DNA from 2 places in the Geobacillus sp. FSL K6-0789 genome. Region 2 is predicted to be linked to the other one. Evidence: riboswitches for the same ligand, from Rfam matches in the RefSeq annotation. Region 2 holds a riboswitch; the other holds the start of a gene.
What was found. A riboswitch is a leader RNA that binds a small molecule or an ion and turns the genes downstream of it on or off. The one in region 2 is predicted to bind thiamine pyrophosphate.

Region 1 (9,691 bases), 150 kb from region 2:
ATCGGCGATGATGCACCCGTCGCTGCCAAGCAACACAATCCGGTCGACGAAGTCAAGAACATGGTTGATTTTATGCTCGACGATGACGACCGTTTTGTCCCGGCTCACATCCCGCACCGCCTGCCATACGGCTTTCGTCCCTTCCTCATCGAGCAAAGCCGTCGGCTCATCCAAAAACAAAACATCCGGCTCAAGCGCAAGAACAGAAGCGAGCGCCAACCGCTGCTTCATCCCGCCGGAAAGCGTATGAATGTCGGTGTGCGGTTCGATCGCCAACCCGACTTGGTCCAACAGCAAGCGGATGCGGGCGGGCATCTCGCGGCGCGGCACACTTCGATTTTCGAGGGCAAACGCGATTTCCTCATCGGCATACGGCATGCAAAACTGCGTATCCGGATCTTGAAACACATATCCCCATCGTTCCGGCCGCTCAAGGCGCCCGGCTTTCATCGGCACGTCGATCGAGTGGGGAATGATGCCGGCCATCACTTGCAAAAGCGTCGACTTGCCGCATCCAGACGGGCCGAGGAGAAGCACTTTCTCCCCGGCAGCAACGGACAGCGACAAATCGCGGAACAATAAGTCGCTATGCCCTGGAAACTTCAGGCGCAGCTGTTCGATGACAATGGCTTGCTTCATCGGTCATTCCCCTTACCGGTTCAGCGCATCATAGTCCTCTTTGGAAACCGGCCGCCACATTTGCGTCACCCCGTTTTTCTCAAGCGCCTTGGCCAACGAAACGGCGAACACGCCGGAGATAAGAACGGCGCCGACAAAACGCGCCAGCAAAAAGAGCGCCATGTTCCACGGGGCGAGCGCCTCGATATATCCTTTGTAAAAGTCCATGATCAGCGAACCGACCGTCGCGCCGACGGCGCTGAGCGACACGACAAACACGTCAAACCGCCGATAGCGGAACGCCGCAAAGACAAGCTCGGCAAACAGCCCTTGTACAACCCCATAAATCAACACCTCAAGCCCCCACTGCGACCCCATCACCAACTCGCCCGATGAAGCCGCGATCTCGGCAAGCAGCGCCACCCCCGGTTTGCGGATTAGCAAATACGCAAGCGACGACGCGATAAACCACATGCCATAAATCAGTTGATCGGCATGAAACCCGAATACTTTCACCACTTCATACAACGGCCCCCACACTTTGTAAATGACGCCGAACACAACGGCAATGACAATCGTCGTTAAAATATCGGCCAGTTTCAACCCTTTCGATGTTGTTCCCATGAAAACTCCTCCTTTCGTGTTGTCGCCGTTTCACCGGCTCTTCATGAGTTCGGCCGATGGCCACCGCTCCAGTCGGTACGCCATCTCCCAAAACTGATACTCATAGTCACTGCTGATCAAAAAATGCTGTTCCATCCGGCGCCGATCTTCCTCAGTCACGGCAGCGGTAATGGCGTCAAGCCGGTCGATCTGCTCCTCAACAAGCGAGCGAAACCAATCGGAGCTGTATGTACTGATCCACTTTTCATAAATCGGATCGTTCGGCCGGCACGTTTTCAGCCGCTCACCGATTTCGTAATACAGCCAATAGCACGGCAAAATCGCGGCAATGACATCGCCCAAATGCCCTTCATACGCCGCCCGGTACATATGCGATGTATACGCGTAAGCCGTCGGCGCCGGCATGAACGCAGCCCGTTCCTCTTCGGTGATGCCAAGCAGTCCGGCAAACGTTTCATGAAGCGACAATTCCGCTTCGCATGTGCTTTGGGCATGGTGCGCCAGCCGGGCCGTCGTCGCCAAATCCGGCGATTTCGCCGCCCCGATCGCCTGCACACGGGCAAAATGGCGCAAATAGTACGCATCTTGCATGACATAATAGCGGAATTTTGCGCGATCCAACGTTCCTTCGCCAAGCTCTTTGACAAACGGGTGACGGAAACTCGCCTGCCAGATCGGATCAGCCGCCTGGCGCACGCGCCTTGCAAACGACATTCGTATTCCCCCTTTTTCCAAAATAAAAGCGCCGCCTTCTTTACCGATTCGCGTAAAGAAGGCGGCGCGAGCATACAGATTTTCCAATGCGGCCAAAGCCGGCCTGCAGCTCCTCCACTTCCCTACGCTGGCATTACCCAGATCAGGTGCTAAGGGTCTCAAAGTCACACTTTGATCTCAGCCTGTTTACAGGCCCCCCTAGTGGATGTCTGATTGTGATGAAATTTTCTTTACATTTATCATATCACGGCCGCATCGGTTGTCAACCTTTTTTTTCGGCTGTCATTGCGCCGCGCTCCGCAATTCGCTATGATAAAAGCGCAACGATTGATTACCGGATGGGAGTTGGAACTGATGGCGAAAGTGATCTTGAAGCGGCAACGAAAAAAACGGCTCGAACAAGGCCATCCGTGGATTTTTCAGAGCGAAGTCGACCGTATCGAGGGTGACATCACACCGGGAGATTTTGTCGATGTCTATAACCATCAAGGGTACTGGTTGGCGAAAGGCTACATCAATCCAGCCTCGCAAATCATCGTCCGGGTGTTGACGCAAAACCCGGATGACGAGCTCGATGAGCGGTTTTTCATTGAGCGCATCCGCCGCGCTTGGGCGTATCGCGAACGGATGCTCCCGGGCGTCCGTTCATGCCGCGCCGTCTACGGCGAGGCCGATTTTCTGCCGGGGCTCATCGTCGATAAATATGAGGACGTGCTTGTGGTGCAAATTTTGGCGCTCGGGATGGAAGTGCACAAAGAGTGGATTTTGCGCGGCTTGCTTGACGTGTTCGCTCCAAGGGCCATTTATTTGCGCAACGATGTGTCCGTGCGGGAGCTTGAGGGTCTCAAACAGGAAAAAGGGTTTTGGTACGGGGAAGCGGAGACGGAGATGGAAATCGAGGAGAACGGCGTGAAATACATTGTCGACATTGAAAACGGGCAAAAAACCGGCTTTTTCTTCGACCAGCGGCAAAACCGCGCCGCCCTCCGCCCGCTCATCGGCCCGGAGACGACGGTGCTTGATTGTTTCACCCATACCGGCTCATTTATGCTGAACGCCTGCCTGTACGGAGCGAAGCACGCCACCGCCGTCGACATTTCCGAGCATGCAATTGAGACGGCAAAACGAAATGCGGCCTTAAACGGATTCACAAATGTAGAATTTGTCGTCGCCAACGCATTCGATTACTTACGCGAAGCAGTGCGATCCGGCAAACAGTGGGATGTCGTCATCATCGACCCGCCGGCGTTCGCCAAATCGGCCCACGCGGTGCCAAAAGCGCTGCGCGGCTATAAAGACATCAATTTGAACGGGTTGAAACTCGTCAAAGACGGCGGCTTTTTCGTCACGTCGAGCTGTTCGTACCATGTTCGCCCGCACATGTTCCAAGAGATGATCGCCGATGCGGCGTTTGACGCCAAAAAAGTGCTCCGACAAGTGTACTGGAACGGCGCCGGCTATGACCACCCGAAACTGCTTGCCGCCAATGAAGGCGACTATTTAAAATTTGCCATCTACGAAGTGCACTCGCGGCGCTAAAGAAAAACGCTTAAGGACAAACCTTAAGCGTTTCTTTCTTGCCGCGGATGAAAAGGTTGTTCTTTGCGCAGCACGCTCAAGTAAACGAGCATCGAAACAAGCACCGAACCGGCGGCGGTTACATAAATGCTCGGATAGCCGAACCAGTGGCTGATTTGGCCAAACACCATCGCCCCGATGCCAACGCCTAAATCAAAAAAGGAGAAAAACGTTGCATTCGCCATTCCTTTCCGATGAACAGGGGCCCGCTCAACCGACCACGCCTGCAGCCCTGGCTGCACCATGCCAAAACCGAAGCCATACAATACTGCCGCCAAAAGCAGCGCCCATTCCCCCGGCAGCCAGGAGAGCAGCAGCATCGCAAGCAAAATGAGCCCCGCACCTGGGAGAAAGACAGCCCGATGCCCTTTCCGGTCATACAGCTGGCCGGCGAACGTGCGCGTCACCATCAGGGCGAGCGCATAAAGCAAAAAATACAGCTGCAAACCGCCGATCCCTTTTTGCGCCGTATATAGCGGCAAAAACGAAGCAATGCCGCCGAACGTCACCGTTAAAAAGAAGAGAAGCACGGACGGAACGAGCGCCGTTTTTTCGTAAAGGTCCCACTTGTTCGTCTCATAGCGCGGCCTTCCCTCCACTTTTTTATAGGTGATGGCCGCCGCAAACAATACGGAAGCAACGCCAAGCAGAGCGCAAATCAGAAACAAATGGCTAAACGGAATCATAGCGGCAAGCACAAGTCCAAGCGACGGACCGAAAGCGAGGGCGATGTTTCCTGACAATCCGTAATAACCCATTCCCTCCCCGCGGCGGCTGGCCGGAATGATGTCCGTCGCCACCGTTCCGGAAGCGGTTGTCGAAAACCCCCAGCCAATTCCTTGGACGACGCGCATCAAAAAGAGAAGAAGCATGCTGGTGATGACACTGTACGAACCGACCGAAACGACAAAAATGAGCAGCCCAAGCAAAAAGACAAACCGCCGTCCCCGCGTCTCAAGCGCATGGCCGGCAAACGGACGGACGAGAAGTGCGGAAAAAGTGAAAATCCCGACGACAAGGCCGATGAGCTGGTCGTTGCCGCCTAAGTGTTCGACAAACAGCGGCAGTGTCGGCAGCGTCATTTGAAATCCAAGAAAAATGAAAAAGTTGGCCAAGCAAATCAAAATAAAATTGCGCGTCCAAATTTTTTCTTTCTGTTCCGCAACAACTTGCCTTTGTTGCGCATTCATACCGATCCCCCTTGTACGATATATATTTCGTGTCCCTTAATATTTGTCAGTATAGCATAACTGTATGTTTTCGTTTAACAAAAATGTTTGTCCAGCACGTTTTTTGAAAAAAGCCGCGCAAAGGCGGCTTTTCTCCGGAGCGAGCCTATATATCGGCCGCCCCAAGCGGTGCGGCCGATCGAGTAAAAAAAGCCGCCAATCGGCGGCTTTTTACCATCCTTTCCGTTTCCGCAATGACACAATTTGCGCCGTATGATGCCTGCCATGCCATGCATACAGCGCGGTCAATACGTACAGCGGCATCGGCCGCAACGCTCCTTCCGGTTGGATGAGGCGATGAAAATCGGCTTCTGTCATCGACTCGAGCAGCGTCGTCCACCGTGCATGCAGTCCGTCAAGCAATAAAAGCGACGGTTCAATGGGCAGCGAGCAAGCATCGGCCGTTTTCGCCCATTCGCTTTCCGCAAACGGCTTCACCGTTGGGTCGTCTTCCGTCACTCCCCATTTCGTGCGCAAAAACGCGTTCATGCTTGCATCGGCCAAATGGTGGACGACTTGGGCCACCGTCCAGCCGCCGTCGCGGTACGGCGTGTTGAGCTGCTCATCGTTTAAGCCGAAAACAGCGGCCCTTAAGTCGTTCGGCAGCCCGCGGATGGCAGCAATCCACTCTTGCACCTTCCCATCCTCAAACTGCTGCGGCGCTTGAAACGTTCCGATCGGGTAGCGAATCGGATCGACCGTCCCCGTGTTGATCATCTCCCTTCCGTATTCATTCCACACAGAAAGGCAAATTCCTTCTTATTCTTTCCAGATGTATACGCGCGCCTCGTACGGTTTCAGCTTAAAACGCGTCGCATTTTTATGCGGACGGACCGGGTAGTTCGAGAGCGCCAAATCGCTTGACTGAAGGCGGAAGCCGTCATAGCGGTAAAGTGACGGGCGGTCCGACAAGTTGACGACTACAAGCGCGCGATCACGTCCGAGCGTTCTTGTGTACGCGTAAATGGATGGGTGGTTTTCCAAAAGCAGATCGTACGTTCCGTAAACAAACAGCTCATTCGCTTTCCGAAGCTGAATCATTTGTCGATAAAACGACCATACCGAGTTCGGGTCGCGCCGCTCGGCCTCGACATTGATCGTACGATAGTTTTCGTTCACCTTGATCCATGGCGTACCTGTCGTGAATCCAGCGTTTGGGGCATCAGACCATTGCATCGGGGTGCGCGAGTTGTCGCGCCCGGTTTGCCAAATGATCTTCATCACTTCCTCATGGGTCCGCCCCTTCGCCCGTTCGAGTTCATACAGGCGAAGAGCGGACACATCACGATAATCACGGATGTCATCGAACCGCACGTTCGTCATCCCGATCTCTTGCCCCTGATAAATGAACGGCGTCCCTTGCATGAAAAAGTAGAGCGCGCCGAGCGCCTTGGCGCTTTCCGCCCAATAGTCGCGGTCATTGCCCCACGTCGAAACGGAGCGGGGCAAATCGTGGTTTTCCAAAAACAACGCATTCCACCCGCGGTTTTCAAGCCCTTTTTGCCATTTCGTCAACGTCCGCTTTAGGCGGCGGACATCGATGGAACCATCCGCACTCCTTTCCCATAGCCCTAGATGCTCAAACTGAAAAATCATATTGAACACGCCGTTTTCTTCCCCGACCCATTGTTCGGCCTCATCAACCGTTACTCCGTTCGCCTCGCCGACCGTCATAATGTCATATCGCGCAAACGTTCGCTCTTTCAACTCTCTTAAATATTCCATAATGCCAGGCTGGTTCATATGCCCGGCAAACGACGGTACATACTTCAGCCCCTTCGGGTTTGGCAAATCGGGAAGACCCGGCTTTTTCTTAATGTGGGAGATCGCGTCGATACGAAAGCCGTCGATACCTTTATCCAGCCACCAGTTGACCATCTCATAAAGCGCCTGGCGCACCTCACTGTTTTCCCAGTTCAAGTCGGGCTGTTTGACATCAAAAATATGCAGATAATATTGACCCGTCCGCTCATCATACTGCCACGCCGAGCCGCCGAAAATGCTTTCCCAGTTGTTCGGTTCGCGCCCGTCTTTGCCGTCACGCCAAATGTACCAGTCGCGCTTCGGATTGTCGCGCGATGACCGCGATTCGATAAACCACGGATGCTCATCACTCGTATGGTTGATGACCAAATCCAAAATGACTTTCAACCCGCGCCGATGGGCTTGGGCAAGCAATTCATCGAAGTCATCCATCGTTCCAAACTCATCCATAATGGCATAATAATCGCTGATGTCATATCCGTTATCGGCGTTCGGCGACCGGTAAATTGGACAAATCCAAACGATGTCGACTCCAAGCTCCACCAAATAATCCAGCTTTTCGATGATGCCGCGAAGATCGCCGATGCCGTCGCCGTTGGCATCCATAAAGCTGCGCGGATAAATTTGATAGGCGACGCCCTCTTTCCACCATGTTTTTTTCAAGGCTTCCTCCCCCTTTGTGCACACGTTTTCACTATCCACTGTACACTACATGACGGAAATATACAACTCTCTTTTTTCAAGACTAGCGAAAAAATGATTGATGAACCCGTGGTGCTAGTTGAGTCTTAACGCTCAACTAGCCCAAGAACAACAAGGGAGTAAGCCAGTAAAATACCATCCAGTGCCGTTTCAAATCCAGAAACCGAGTTCGCTCGAATCTCGGTGATCCGATACGAATCGACTAAAATCGAAAACACGGTTTCAACACTTTGCGTTTTCGTTTCATCCACTGTTTCCATGCGTCCGATTGGCGAATTCGCTGATTTTTTCGAACGGGCGTCCAAAAAGCGACTCGATGCTCTTCGTACAGCTTCTTTTGCAGCGTTTGGCTGATATACCCTTGTCACCTAGGTTATATGGATGTGGAATTTGCATCATGACGGTTTCAGCGGCCACCCGATCGTGACAAGACGCTTCAGTGACGACATATCCCATCGGAAGCCCTTGGTCGGTGACCTGCAGATGAAGTTTCAACCCATAGAAAGCGATCTTTTTCGAAGCACAATAGCCAATATCCGCAATTCCACGAAACCGTTTGGCGCGATACATTCGGGATGAATGACACAGCTCGATCGGCAAACTGTCCACGATCGCATACGCATGGTGTTGTCCACGCTTGGCCAGCTGGTGCCGCATCCACTTGATCGCAAAGCCAAGCGCTCGGCAGCGACGGTTGTATCGAGAACGTTCAGGGAACAAGTCCTTGGAAAACAAATTCCCGATCACAAACCGATGCCAAGCCCGTTCGGAAGTGAAGCCTAACAACTTTCCAAGGACATGGACGGCGATGATGACCTCGCCCTTCTGTTTCAACAAATGAAGATTTCGACGTTGAAGATGAATCTGGATACTCGATAGTTGAGCTGATACAAAACACAAAATCGATACATATTGTTTTTGAAGTTTGGCTCGATCTGTTCTTAAAATTTATGGTGGACTATGAAGAATATCTCTAGTATTCCATATATAGCTGCTCATTCTGGGAATTTTCTTGAATTTTGGGAAAAATAACAAGAGAAGTGAAAACGAACAGCTTACTTCCGTTTTGTTGTTTGCCAAAAAAGTTCATGTTATAAAGAAAAGGAAAGCGTTATCAAAAAATTTGAGAAGAAGGAGTGAGTGGGCATGATGCAAAAAATTCAGCGGTTTGGTGCAGCTATGTTTGTACCGGTGTTGCTTTTTCCGTTCGCTGGTATAGTCGTTGGCTTGACCATCTTGTTTAAAAATCCTGATATCATGGGATCCATTGCTGATCCGAACGGAATGTGGTACAAGTTTTGGACGGTAGTAGAAGAGGGTGGATGGACGGTCTTCCGACAAATGCCGTTATTGTTTGTTATAGGCATTCCGATTGCGTTGGCAAAAAAGGCCCATGCGAGAGCTTGTATGGAAGCGATTGTTACTTATTTAACATTCAACTATTTTATTAACGCTATATTGACTCTTTGGGGAGATAAATTTGGTGTAGATTTCAGCCAGGAAGCTGGCGGAGTTAGCGGTTTGACAATGATTGCGGGAATCAAAACATTAGATACGAGCATTATTGGAGCGATCGTTATATCTTCTATTGTTGTAGCGCTTCATAACCGCTTCTTCGATACGAAGCTTCCAGATTTCCTTGGCATTTTTCAAGGTTCATCATTTGTGGTGATTATTGCGTTCCTTGTGATGCTTCCAGTTGCTTTAATAACAGCCTATATTTGGCCAATCGTACAACATGGCATTGCATCTTTACAAGGATTTTTGGCAAGCTCAGGAGTGCTTGGGGTTTGGTTGTATACATTTTTAGAGCGCTTACTTATTCCAACAGGGCTGCATCACTTCATCTACGGTCCATTTGTCTTTGGCCCTGCGGTTGTTGAAGGAGGAATCGCTAAGTATTGGATCGAGCATTTACCAGAATACGCAACATCTGCGCATTCTTTAAAGGAAATGTTCCCGCAAGGCGGATTTGCATTGCATGGGATGTCTAAAATCTTTGGCATTCCAGGTATTGCATTAGCGATGTATGTTACTGCAAAGCCAGAAAAAAGAAAACAGGTTGCAGGGCTATTAATCTCTGCCGCTTTAACGGCTGTTATTGCTGGAGTTACAGAACCAATTGAATTTACTTTCCTATTTGTGGCACCTTGGTTATTTGCAGTGCATGCATTTTTAGCAGCCACAATGGCAGCGGTGATGTATGCATTCGGCGCTGTAGGAAATATGGGCGGGGGACTGTTAGAAATCGCTACTTCAAACTGGATTCCATTATTTAAATATCATAGCACGACTTATTTAATACAATGGGCAATCGGGTTCATATTTATGATCATTTACTTCTTTGTTTTCCGATATTTGATTCTTAAATTTAATGTTGCAACGCCGGGACGCGAAGCAGATGATTCATCAGAGATGAAATTATATACGAAAGCAGATTATAAAGCAAAAAAACAAGCTAA
Region 2 (9,691 bases):
GCGAGGAAACGCTTGACCTTGCTCCGGCCTATATCAAGATGTTGAAGGAGAAAATTAAGCTCGGTCCGCGCAAGCTGAAGGTCGTCGTCGACTGCGGCAACGGCACCCCATCGATCATTGCGCCACAAGTGCTCAAAGAGTGGGGATGTGATGTCATCCCGCTTTACTGTGAATCCGATCCGACGTTTCCGAATCATCATCCGGACCCGGTCGTGCCGGAGAACTTAACGGACTTGATTGAGATGGTGCGCAAGGAGCAGGCGGATCTTGGCATCGCGTTTGACGGCGACGGCGACCGGATCGGAGTCGTGGATGAAACGGGTGCGATCCGCTGGGGCGACCAACTGATGGTGCTGTTCTGGCGCGAAATTTTGAAGCGCCATCCGGGAGCCGACGCGCCCGTCGAAGTGAAATGTTCGCAAGCGCTAGTTGAGGAAATTGAGCGGCTCGGCGGGAAACCGTTCTTCCATCGCACCGGCCATTCGCACGTCAAAGCGACGTTGCGCCGTCGTCCGGAGATCCCGTTTGCCGGTGAAATGTCTGGTCATTTGTTCTTCAATGATGAGTTTTACGGCTATGACGATGCGCTGTACGCCGCTGGGCGCCTGCTTCGATTACTGTCGCACGATGAGCGCCCGCTGTCCGAGTGGTTCGCCGACGTGCCGCAGTACGCCGCGACGCCGGAGACACGCGTCGCTTGCCCGGAAGAGAAAAAAGCGGCTGCCATTGCCAGAGTAAAAGAGAAATTTGCCGGCCGTTTCCCTGTTGTCGATGTGGATGGCGCCCGCATCCAGTTCCCAGACGGCTGGGGGTTGGTGCGGCCGTCGAACACGCAGCCGATTCTTGTGTTGCGTGCAGAAGCCAAGACGGAGGCTGCATTGGCGGAGATTAAGCGGCAGCTGGCTGATTGCCTCGCTACCCTTGAATTGCGCATTGACTGGTGACGCCTTTTCACCGAATGGTCTGCGCTTGTCGCCCTTTGTCCGTTTCAAAAGATTCGTTCCGGCGTGGGTCGTCCGTAGGGATCCCACGCCGGTTTATTTTTGTTGTGAGGGGGCTCATGCTTGATTTCTTGCAAATGGTTTGTCCATAATAGATAAGGATAAAACCCAACGAAGCGGTGGCGTTGTAAGGTCTTTTAAGAAACTTATTGAAGAGCGGTGTTTCCCCTCAAATCGCCGTCCTTCTTGAGCCCTCCAACGCTCACACCCCAAACAGGCGGGGAAAATTCAAGGGAGGGCCGCCTTGGACGGATGTAGATTTCTTTTTGAAATTTGGCTAAAATAAAGGCAATTCGCTGTCAGGAGCGAATACAATGATAGAAAGGGCAGGAGGAGGGAAAACCGTATGGCGGTGACGAACCCGGTGGGGTTTTGGAAGCGGTTGTTGGCTAATATATTGGATGCGATTGTCGTTGGCATTCCGATTTCGATCATCGGCTATTTCATCACGGGCAGTTGGGAAACGAACTGGTTTACGTCATTGGCGAACATCCTTTACGCGTTAATCGTTCCTGCTGTTTGGTACGGATATACGGTCGGCAAGCGGATGCTTGGCATCCGGATTGCGAAAGTGAACGGCGGCAAAGTCGGCATCGGCACAATGTTTTTGCGCTCGTTCGTTGGCGGACTCGTATACTTTATCACGTTCGGCATTGGTCTCATTATTAGTGCGATTATGGTCGCGGCGAGAGAAGACAAACGGTCGATTCACGATTTTATTGCCGGGACGTATGTGACAACGGAAAAACCGGCGGTGTAAAGCGGAAAACAACAGGTGGTGCCCCAATCGAACGGGGCGCCTTTTCTTATTTTCGTCACCGATTATAGGCGATCAAAAGCATGATGTTTTTGTGCGGGTCCTTGTTAGATCAGAAAACTTTGCAACCACCCCTATTCATGATTAGGACTAGGAAGGAAAATGGACGTTCATTCACGAATCTATTTATGTGGTAAAGAAATAAGAAAGGTGTTTGCATCATGGCAAAAGGAGGAGAGCGTTTTGTCATTAGCAAGTTATATCATCCGCACCATGTTCATCGTCATCCCTGGCACAGCGGCGATCGGCCTTGTGATATGCCTGGCCAATGGCATTCGCGGGGCGGCGTTTTGGTGGACGCTTGCTGCCATCATGCTATTCGGGGCGGTGGTCGGCTTGGTTTCATCGACGCTCAACTACCGGCGGTTTGTCGCGCCGATCGCTGTCATCAATGAACATGTAAGCAAAATGACAGAGGGGGACTTGAAGACGCGCATGCCGCTTGATCGCGTGCAGCAGCTGCGGCCGATCGCGGCTGCGTTCAACCGTATGGCCGATGCATGGCAGGAAGTGATGGGCAGCGTGCAGCATCATGCCGAAGAGGTGGCGCAAGTGTCCGGCCAGTTGGCCGCTGTCGCTGAGCAGACGACGAAAGCGACAGAGCAAATTGCGACAACGATGGAAACGCTTGCGGCAAGTGCGGAGGAGCAGGCTGATGCTGTCCGCACCACCGCCGCGTCCGTGCATGATATTTCCCAAACATTGAGCGACGTCGCTTTCCATACGAAAGAAGTGGCGCACCGGGCTGAGAAAACATCGGCGAAAGCAGAGGACGGCAAGCAGTCAATCGGACAAATGTCCGAGCAAATGCAGTTCATTTACGACCACGTTCAAGCGCTTGGCCAGGTCGTTCAAAGGCTCGGGGAGCGCTCGAATGAGATTGGACAAATTACGGAAGCGATCACCGGCATTGCGTCGCAGACGAATTTGTTGGCGCTCAATGCCGCGATCGAAGCGGCGCGCGCCGGCGAGCAAGGGAAAGGGTTTGCGGTTGTCGCGGATGAAGTGCGCAAGCTCGCAGAACAATCCGCGCGCTCCGCGCAACAAATTTCCGAGCTGATCGGCTACATTCAAGAAGAAACGAAGCGGGCGGTTTCGTCTGCCGAACAGGTGATCTCCGAAGTGGCGAAAGGATTGAACGTGGCGGCGGCATGCGGCCAATCATTTGCCCATATTCGCGAGGAGGTCGGCCAAGTGAGCAAACAAATTGGACAAGTATCGTCCGCCATCGAGCAAATGAAGGAGCATGCCCGCCAAGTGAACGACGCACTCCAACAGATGACCAATATTGTCGAACAGTCAGCGTCCGGTGCGGCCAACGTATCGGCAGCGACGCAGGAACAAATGGCTTCCGTCGAGGAAATCGCCTCTTCGTCGACATCGCTCGGTCAGATGGCGGAAGAGATGCGGGCAATGCTGAAGAAATTTTCTGTGTGAGTGAGGAAAAGGACGCTTTCTTCGAGAAAGAGGGGCTTTCAAACGACGTGTGGGAGTCAACGTTTGGAATAAAATGGTTTGCATCTTTGCCAATTGCCTGATAAAATAAAAAAAGTCAGTCATCATGGTTATACGCTCATCTGCTAGGGGAGTCCGGGAGCCGGGCTGAGAAAAGAACGCGATGAAGTTCTTTGACCCTTTGAACCTGATCTGGGTCATGCCAGCGTAGGGAAGCAGGCAGCGGGAACAGATGGACGCACAGGCTGTTCATTTGGCCTTTTTGCCTTGATCGGGTTCCGTTCGTTTTGCGGAACCCGTTTTTGCGTAAATATCCCCCGTTTTTGCCTCTCTTTTGCTGGTGCGGCTGCAGGTCTCAACCACCATTTCAAAGGAGGAAAGCCGCATGGAAAACATCCGCTCGTTCATGTCATTTCCAGCCAGCCGCAAGGTGTACATTGAAGGATCGCGCAAGGATGTGCGCGTGCCGATGAGAGAGATCGTGTTGTCGCCGACGAAAACGCCGCAAGGAACGGTGGAAAACGAGCCGGTGCGCGTCTATGACACAACCGGTCCATACACCGATCCTCATTTTGAGCCGGACGTCGAAAAAGGATTGCCGCCTCTTCGCCGCAACTGGATTGTTGAGCGCGGCGATGTCGAAGAAGTGAAGCCATCAGCGACCGCCGGCGTCCGCCCGCTGCCGTTCGTGCGCCGTCCATTGAGGGCAAAGCCCGGAAAAACCGTAACGCAAATGCATTATGCCAAACGGGGGATCATTACGCCAGAGATGGAGTTCGTCGCCATCCGTGAACGAATCGACCCCGAAATCGTTCGCCAGGAAGTAGCGGCCGGACGGGCGATCATTCCGGCGAACATTAATCACCCCGAGAATGAGCCGATGATCATCGGCCGTCGTTTCCATGTGAAAATTAATGCCAATATCGGCAACTCGGCTGTTTCTTCATCGATTGAAGACGAAGTGGAAAAATTGCTTTGGGCAGTGCGTTGGGGCGCCGATACGGTCATGGATTTATCGACCGGCAAACACATTCATGAAACGCGCGAGTACATCATCCGCAATTCGCCGGTCCCCGTGGGAACGGTGCCGATTTATCAGGCGCTCGAAAAGGTAGGAGGGGTGCCGGAGAAGTTAACGTGGGACGTGTATCGTGAGACGTTGATGGAGCAGGCGGAGCAAGGAGTCGACTACATGACGATCCACGCCGGTGTGCGGCTTCATTACATTCCGCTCACCGCCAACCGGACGACCGGCATCGTCTCGCGCGGCGGCTCGATCATCGCCCAATGGTGTTTGGCCCATCATGAAGAAAACTTTTTGTATACGCATTTTGAAGAAATCTGCGAGATTTTGAAACAATACGATGTCGCGATCTCCCTTGGCGACGGCTTGCGCCCCGGCTCCATCGCCGATGCGAACGATGAGGCGCAGTTTGCCGAACTGGAAACGCTTGGCGAGCTGACGAAAATCGCCTGGAAGCATGATGTGCAGGTGATGATCGAAGGGCCGGGCCACATTCCGATGCATAAAATTCGCGAAAATGTCGAGCGGGAACAGGACATTTGCCATGGAGCGCCGTTTTATACGTTAGGGCCGCTTGTCACCGACATCGCGCCGGGATACGATCACATCACGTCGGCGATTGGCGCCGCCATCATTGGCGCTTATGGAACGGCGATGCTTTGTTACGTAACGCCGAAAGAGCATTTAGGGCTGCCGAATAAAGAGGACGTACGCGCCGGGGTCGTGGCCTATAAAATCGCCGCCCATGCGGCTGATCTGGCGAAAGGGCATCCGGCCGCCCAGCAACGTGACGATGCGCTCTCGAAAGCGCGCTTTGAGTTTCGCTGGAACGACCAGTTCAACTTGTCGCTTGACCCGGAACGGGCTCGTGAGTACCATGATGAAACATTGCCGGCCGAGGCGGCGAAAACAGCTCATTTTTGTTCGATGTGCGGGCCGAAGTTTTGTTCGATGAACATTTCGCACGAGCTGCAGCGGCAAATCAAAGAGGAAGGGATGAAAGAAAAAGCGCAACAATTTATTCGGCAAGGCTCGTCGCTGTATAGTCAAAAAATAAATTAAATTGGCTCTTCACCACAACATGTACTTGACAAGCAATACAGCTTCCTGCACAAAGATTTGAAAAAATCACGGATTTGTTGATTTTCCCTTACAAGCGTAAATAGAGTTCAGAAAAAATCAAGTACAACTTTTGGTGAAGAGCCATTAAATTTAATATATATAAGTTGCAATAAAGATTTTCCGATTGTTCGATTCTGTTTTCCTTCATAACAAGTCATTTTGATAGAATGCAGCGGGCGCTCTACTGGATGTAAAACAAAGTTGTAACTATTCAGCCACATCATAAAGTGAGCTGAATATTTTCTTCTTTCCTTGTCTATGATGTGAATATTGATAGACAAGGAGGTGAATCGCATGTTGACGGTACAACAAGCTGTATTTACAGTTGAGAGCTTAATCGGCAAAGTTCAACAACAAAAACAGCTCATTCATCAACTCATTCAAGAAAATGAACATTTGCGTCACGAAAACAAACAACTACGCAAAGAAAATGAACAACTGAAGTACCGTGTTCAAGAGCTGGAAGCACGCACGAAAAAAAACAGCTCCAATAGCCATTTGCCCCCATCTTCTGACCGTTTTGAGAAAAAGCGTTCCTCCCGCGAGCCGTCTGGCAAAAAGCCTGGTGGGCAAGAGGGACATGAGGGGAAGACGCTCCGTCAAGTGGAACATCCACATCATCGCATCGTCCACCGTGTGCATACGTGTCAAGGATGTGGAGCTTCTTTGCGTGAAGTCAAACCGTTCAAAGTCGATATCCGTCAAGTGTTTGATGTCCCTCCTGTGGCGATCGAGGTGACACAACATGAACGTGAAGTGAAATCGTGTCCACATTGTCGATGCGTGCAACAAGCCGAATTCCCATCCCATGTCACGAATCATGTGCAATACGGTCCACGGCTCACGGCGCTCGTTGTTTATTTACATCATATCCAATTGATCCCGTACAAGCGTTTAAGTGATACAATCGAAGCGTTATATCAACACTCGATTAGTACAGGAACCCTTGCCAATATGGTGAAACGAGGACGCGAAGCGCTGGAATCAAATATGGACATCATCGAAGACGCCTTACTTGAATCCAACATCCTGCATGTCGATGAAACGAGTTTGCGCATCAATGGGAAACTCGCATGGGTGCATGTCGCGTGTACATCGAGATATACATACTTGGCTCCTCACGCTTCTCGTGGAAAAAAAGCGACCGATGAGATCGGGATTCTTCCCCGATATGAAGGGACGATGATGCATGATGCGTTCGGTACGTATCCGAAATACACACATGCCACCCATGCCCTTTGTCATGCCCACCATTTGCGTGAGTTAAAAGGATTCATCGAACAAGGGCATACGTGGGCGATGCGCATGACCACGTTTCTGTTAGCCGCCAAGCAAGCCGTCGAAGCCCATCACGGTGCACTTTCCGAAGAAGAAGCGAGACGGTGGGAACGAGTGTATGATCGCATCCTAGAAAGAGCACAACACCGATTAGAAACGATGACGCCTCTTCCGAAAAAAGCACTCGCTTTTGTTCGACGCCTTCAAAAACGAAAGGAAGAAGCGCTGCGTTTCTTACGTGAAGTACATGTTCCCTTTGACAACAACCAAGCCGAACGCGATCTTCGCATGGTCAAAGTCAAAGAGAACATTTCGGGTACGTTTCGCGAAGAAACATTCGCGCAGTCGTTTTGCATCGCAAGAAGCATCGTTTCCACACTGACGAAACACGAAAAAAACGTGTGGGATTCGTTATGTCTTCTGTTGACGGGTGACACGCTTGATCGCGTTCTTTCTACCACTTAGGGCATTTTCTATTACGGGGATGCCCTATTTGTGTTGCGCTTCTTTACATACTACTATCGGAGTGAATAGTTACCTTTATTTTCATTTTTCCCTGTACTATCACACGCTTCTAAATTATCCAATCTCAAACAATAAATGTGTTTTTTACTCTTATAAAAATGTAAATGTGGATAAGTTTTTGCATTATCTGGACTATCATAATAAACAGTCCACTCCCCTTTGTCATAAATCTTAGATCTACTGGCTGCATCTACTTTCTCAAATGTATTTAAAAATATAATAAATATTAAAACAAACGAAAATAATACTTTTAAAATTTTAAACATTATGTTCCTCCTTGATTTCTTCAATTAAAACATCTACTTCTTTTGAATAAATATCTTCAACTTTTTTGAAAATACATTCAAAATTCTCAGAAACATCATGTATTAAATTAATAATCTTTTCTAAATGTTTTTGATCTTCAAAATTCGATTCATTCTCAGAGAAAATATATAATTTATAATTCATTTCTGTATTTTTAATAATAAGAACTAAATCATCAAAATCATTTTCTCCATTGCTTAAATTGATATGTGGATACAACCATAATTCAAAATTAACACCTACTTCAATTCTTCTTGGAAATAATCCAGTTAAATCTTCAAAATCACATAAAATTTTAATATCCATATTCACAAATTCCTCCTTTTATTGAATATTATAAAGTATTTAATAATATGATGCTAGTATATTTTTATGGACACATCTTAGTTAAGTTTTTGGGGTCTTCACCATTTTCTGTGGTTTTCACTCAATCCCAGAAACATGTTAGCTGGATGAAATAGGTTCGTCAGTCAGGATCCTTCTTCCGCATACAGACCACGAAGTTGGTAGAATGGAAACAGTCAAGTGCACGAGTGTTGATTATCCAAAATTAGACATACGCCTTCCATAAATTTGGGCATACTCAAACAAAGCAGCGGCCATCCCGGATTTCCAATCGAGAGGAAGCTGCCCAGAGAAAAAACGGCGAACAAACGAAATGAAGGAAAGAGAGACGTTCGTCCGTTTTTTGGTTTGATCATACAGCCATCGCAGCAACACATACGCGATGAACGCCGCAAACAGTTGGTTGTATACCGCATTTTCCGTCGTGCCAAACAAGGTCGGGACATTCAGATATTGCTTCACCCAACGGAAAAAGATCTCAACAGTCCAACGTTGTTGGTACATGTCGGCAATGGTTTCCGCAGACGCATGGAAGAGGTTCGTCACGACCCGAATGTCGCGGCCATTCGCATCTCGAAAGATCACTACCCGGTGACGCTTGGTGGAGCGGTATTGTTTCGTTCCCAACTGGCACGTGAAGTCGGCTTGAACCGATGAAGATGCGCTCGGAAGGCGGTTCAAGCTTTTTTTCTGATGAAGTTCGATGTTGTCCTTCATCCGAATGACAAAGAGCTGATGCTGCTCCACAAATCGATCGAGGCGTTCGATTTTGAAATACGCCCGGTCTTCCACCAGCACTTGTTGAGCGTTCGTCAACTGTTCTCCCACCGGGCCATCATGACGCAGTCCGATGGTTTCCACCACGTCTGCCGGCAACGAGGATTCCGGCGAATACGCGACGTGCAGCTTCACTCCGGCGCGTTCGCCGTGATACGGAGCCCATGGGAGGCGGTTTTTCCCGACCGTGACGGTCGTCGAATCCACCACCCGAAGCGGTTTGGGAAACCGAAGCGAACGGCGGGTTTGGCGGTTGCACTTGGAAATGATCAACGCCAACAAGCGTTTCATGATGTCATAGGGAACTTCTTTCGCTTTCTTGGATACAGTTGAATAATGGAATCGCGGCAATCCATACAGAGGCCCCACATCGGCTCCGTGGCGAAAGCTTTTCCATTGATGCATGGCGGCCAGCAGGAAGAAGTGAATCAACTCGCGCAACGTAAAGGTTCGAGACGAATCACGATACCCAACCGCTTCGGCAATCAGTTGAATCTCTTCATCCGAAACAAGTTTTTGCATCAAATTCGGGAGTGTGGTATGCTTGTTCATAGAGAGCACCTCCTGGGTTTGTTTGTGTTGCTACTCACATTCTACAGGAAAGGTGCTCTTTTTTCTATACCCTTTGGATTTTATTGGATAATCAACACGCCTGAAGGAGGTTCATGTCTCATGAATAGATTAGCACATCACCAAGGAATCCACAAGTTTTTCTTCACGCTGGGGTTGACGCTGCAGCTTTCCAAACCGGTCATCAAGCATCTCATTCATATTGTCGATGCCTTGACCACCAAGGGATTCTCGGGAACATTGACTGATATTCATTACTGGAGCTTTCATCCGAATCATCGAACGACGCTCCGTCACTTTTTCACGAAAAGCCCTTGGAACGAGGAAAGGCTGCTTGGGAAGCTTCAAGAGTGGATCCTTTCCCAGGTCGAACGACTGGCCAAACGGAAGAATCAACCCCTTTTTGTTTCGATTGATGATACGATTTGCCAAAAAACAAAGCCTTCGTCACGGGCTGTGCACGCCATTCAA

Region 1: it holds a riboswitch for thiamine pyrophosphate, as region 2 does, so the genes downstream of both, tenA (thiaminase II) here and thiC (phosphomethylpyrimidine synthase ThiC) in region 2, are expected to answer to the same signal.

What each region holds. Positions count from the first base shown of each region.
Region 1 covers NZ_CP151966.1:584,616-594,306, reverse strand. The annotation lists gene NSQ51_RS03110 (ABC transporter ATP-binding protein) at 1-639, opposite strand, end outside; gene NSQ51_RS03105 (ECF transporter S component) at 652-1,242, opposite strand; gene tenA (thiaminase II) at 1,273-1,956, opposite strand; TPP riboswitch at 2,059-2,166, opposite strand; gene NSQ51_RS03095 (class I SAM-dependent rRNA methyltransferase) at 2,311-3,495, shown strand; gene NSQ51_RS03090 (MFS transporter) at 3,519-4,724, opposite strand; gene NSQ51_RS03085 (YfiT family bacillithiol transferase) at 4,935-5,480, opposite strand; gene NSQ51_RS03080 (alpha-glucosidase) at 5,523-7,190, opposite strand; partial or broken gene NSQ51_RS03075 (IS982 family transposase) at 7,316-8,177, opposite strand; gene NSQ51_RS03070 (alpha-glucoside-specific PTS transporter subunit IIBC) at 8,376-9,691, shown strand, end outside.
Region 2 covers NZ_CP151966.1:437,086-446,776, forward strand. The annotation lists gene NSQ51_RS02180 (phosphomannomutase/phosphoglucomutase) at 1-944, shown strand, start outside; gene NSQ51_RS02185 (RDD family protein) at 1,348-1,761, shown strand; gene NSQ51_RS02190 (methyl-accepting chemotaxis protein) at 2,002-3,255, shown strand; TPP riboswitch at 3,391-3,504, shown strand; gene NSQ51_RS02195 (hypothetical protein) at 3,523-3,681, opposite strand; gene thiC (phosphomethylpyrimidine synthase ThiC) at 3,659-5,359, shown strand; gene NSQ51_RS02205 (IS66-like element ISBst12 family transposase) at 5,714-7,162, shown strand; gene NSQ51_RS02210 (hypothetical protein) at 7,216-7,488, opposite strand; gene NSQ51_RS02215 (hypothetical protein) at 7,481-7,834, opposite strand; gene NSQ51_RS02220 (IS4 family transposase) at 8,069-9,202, opposite strand; partial or broken gene NSQ51_RS02225 (IS701 family transposase) at 9,323-9,691, shown strand, end outside.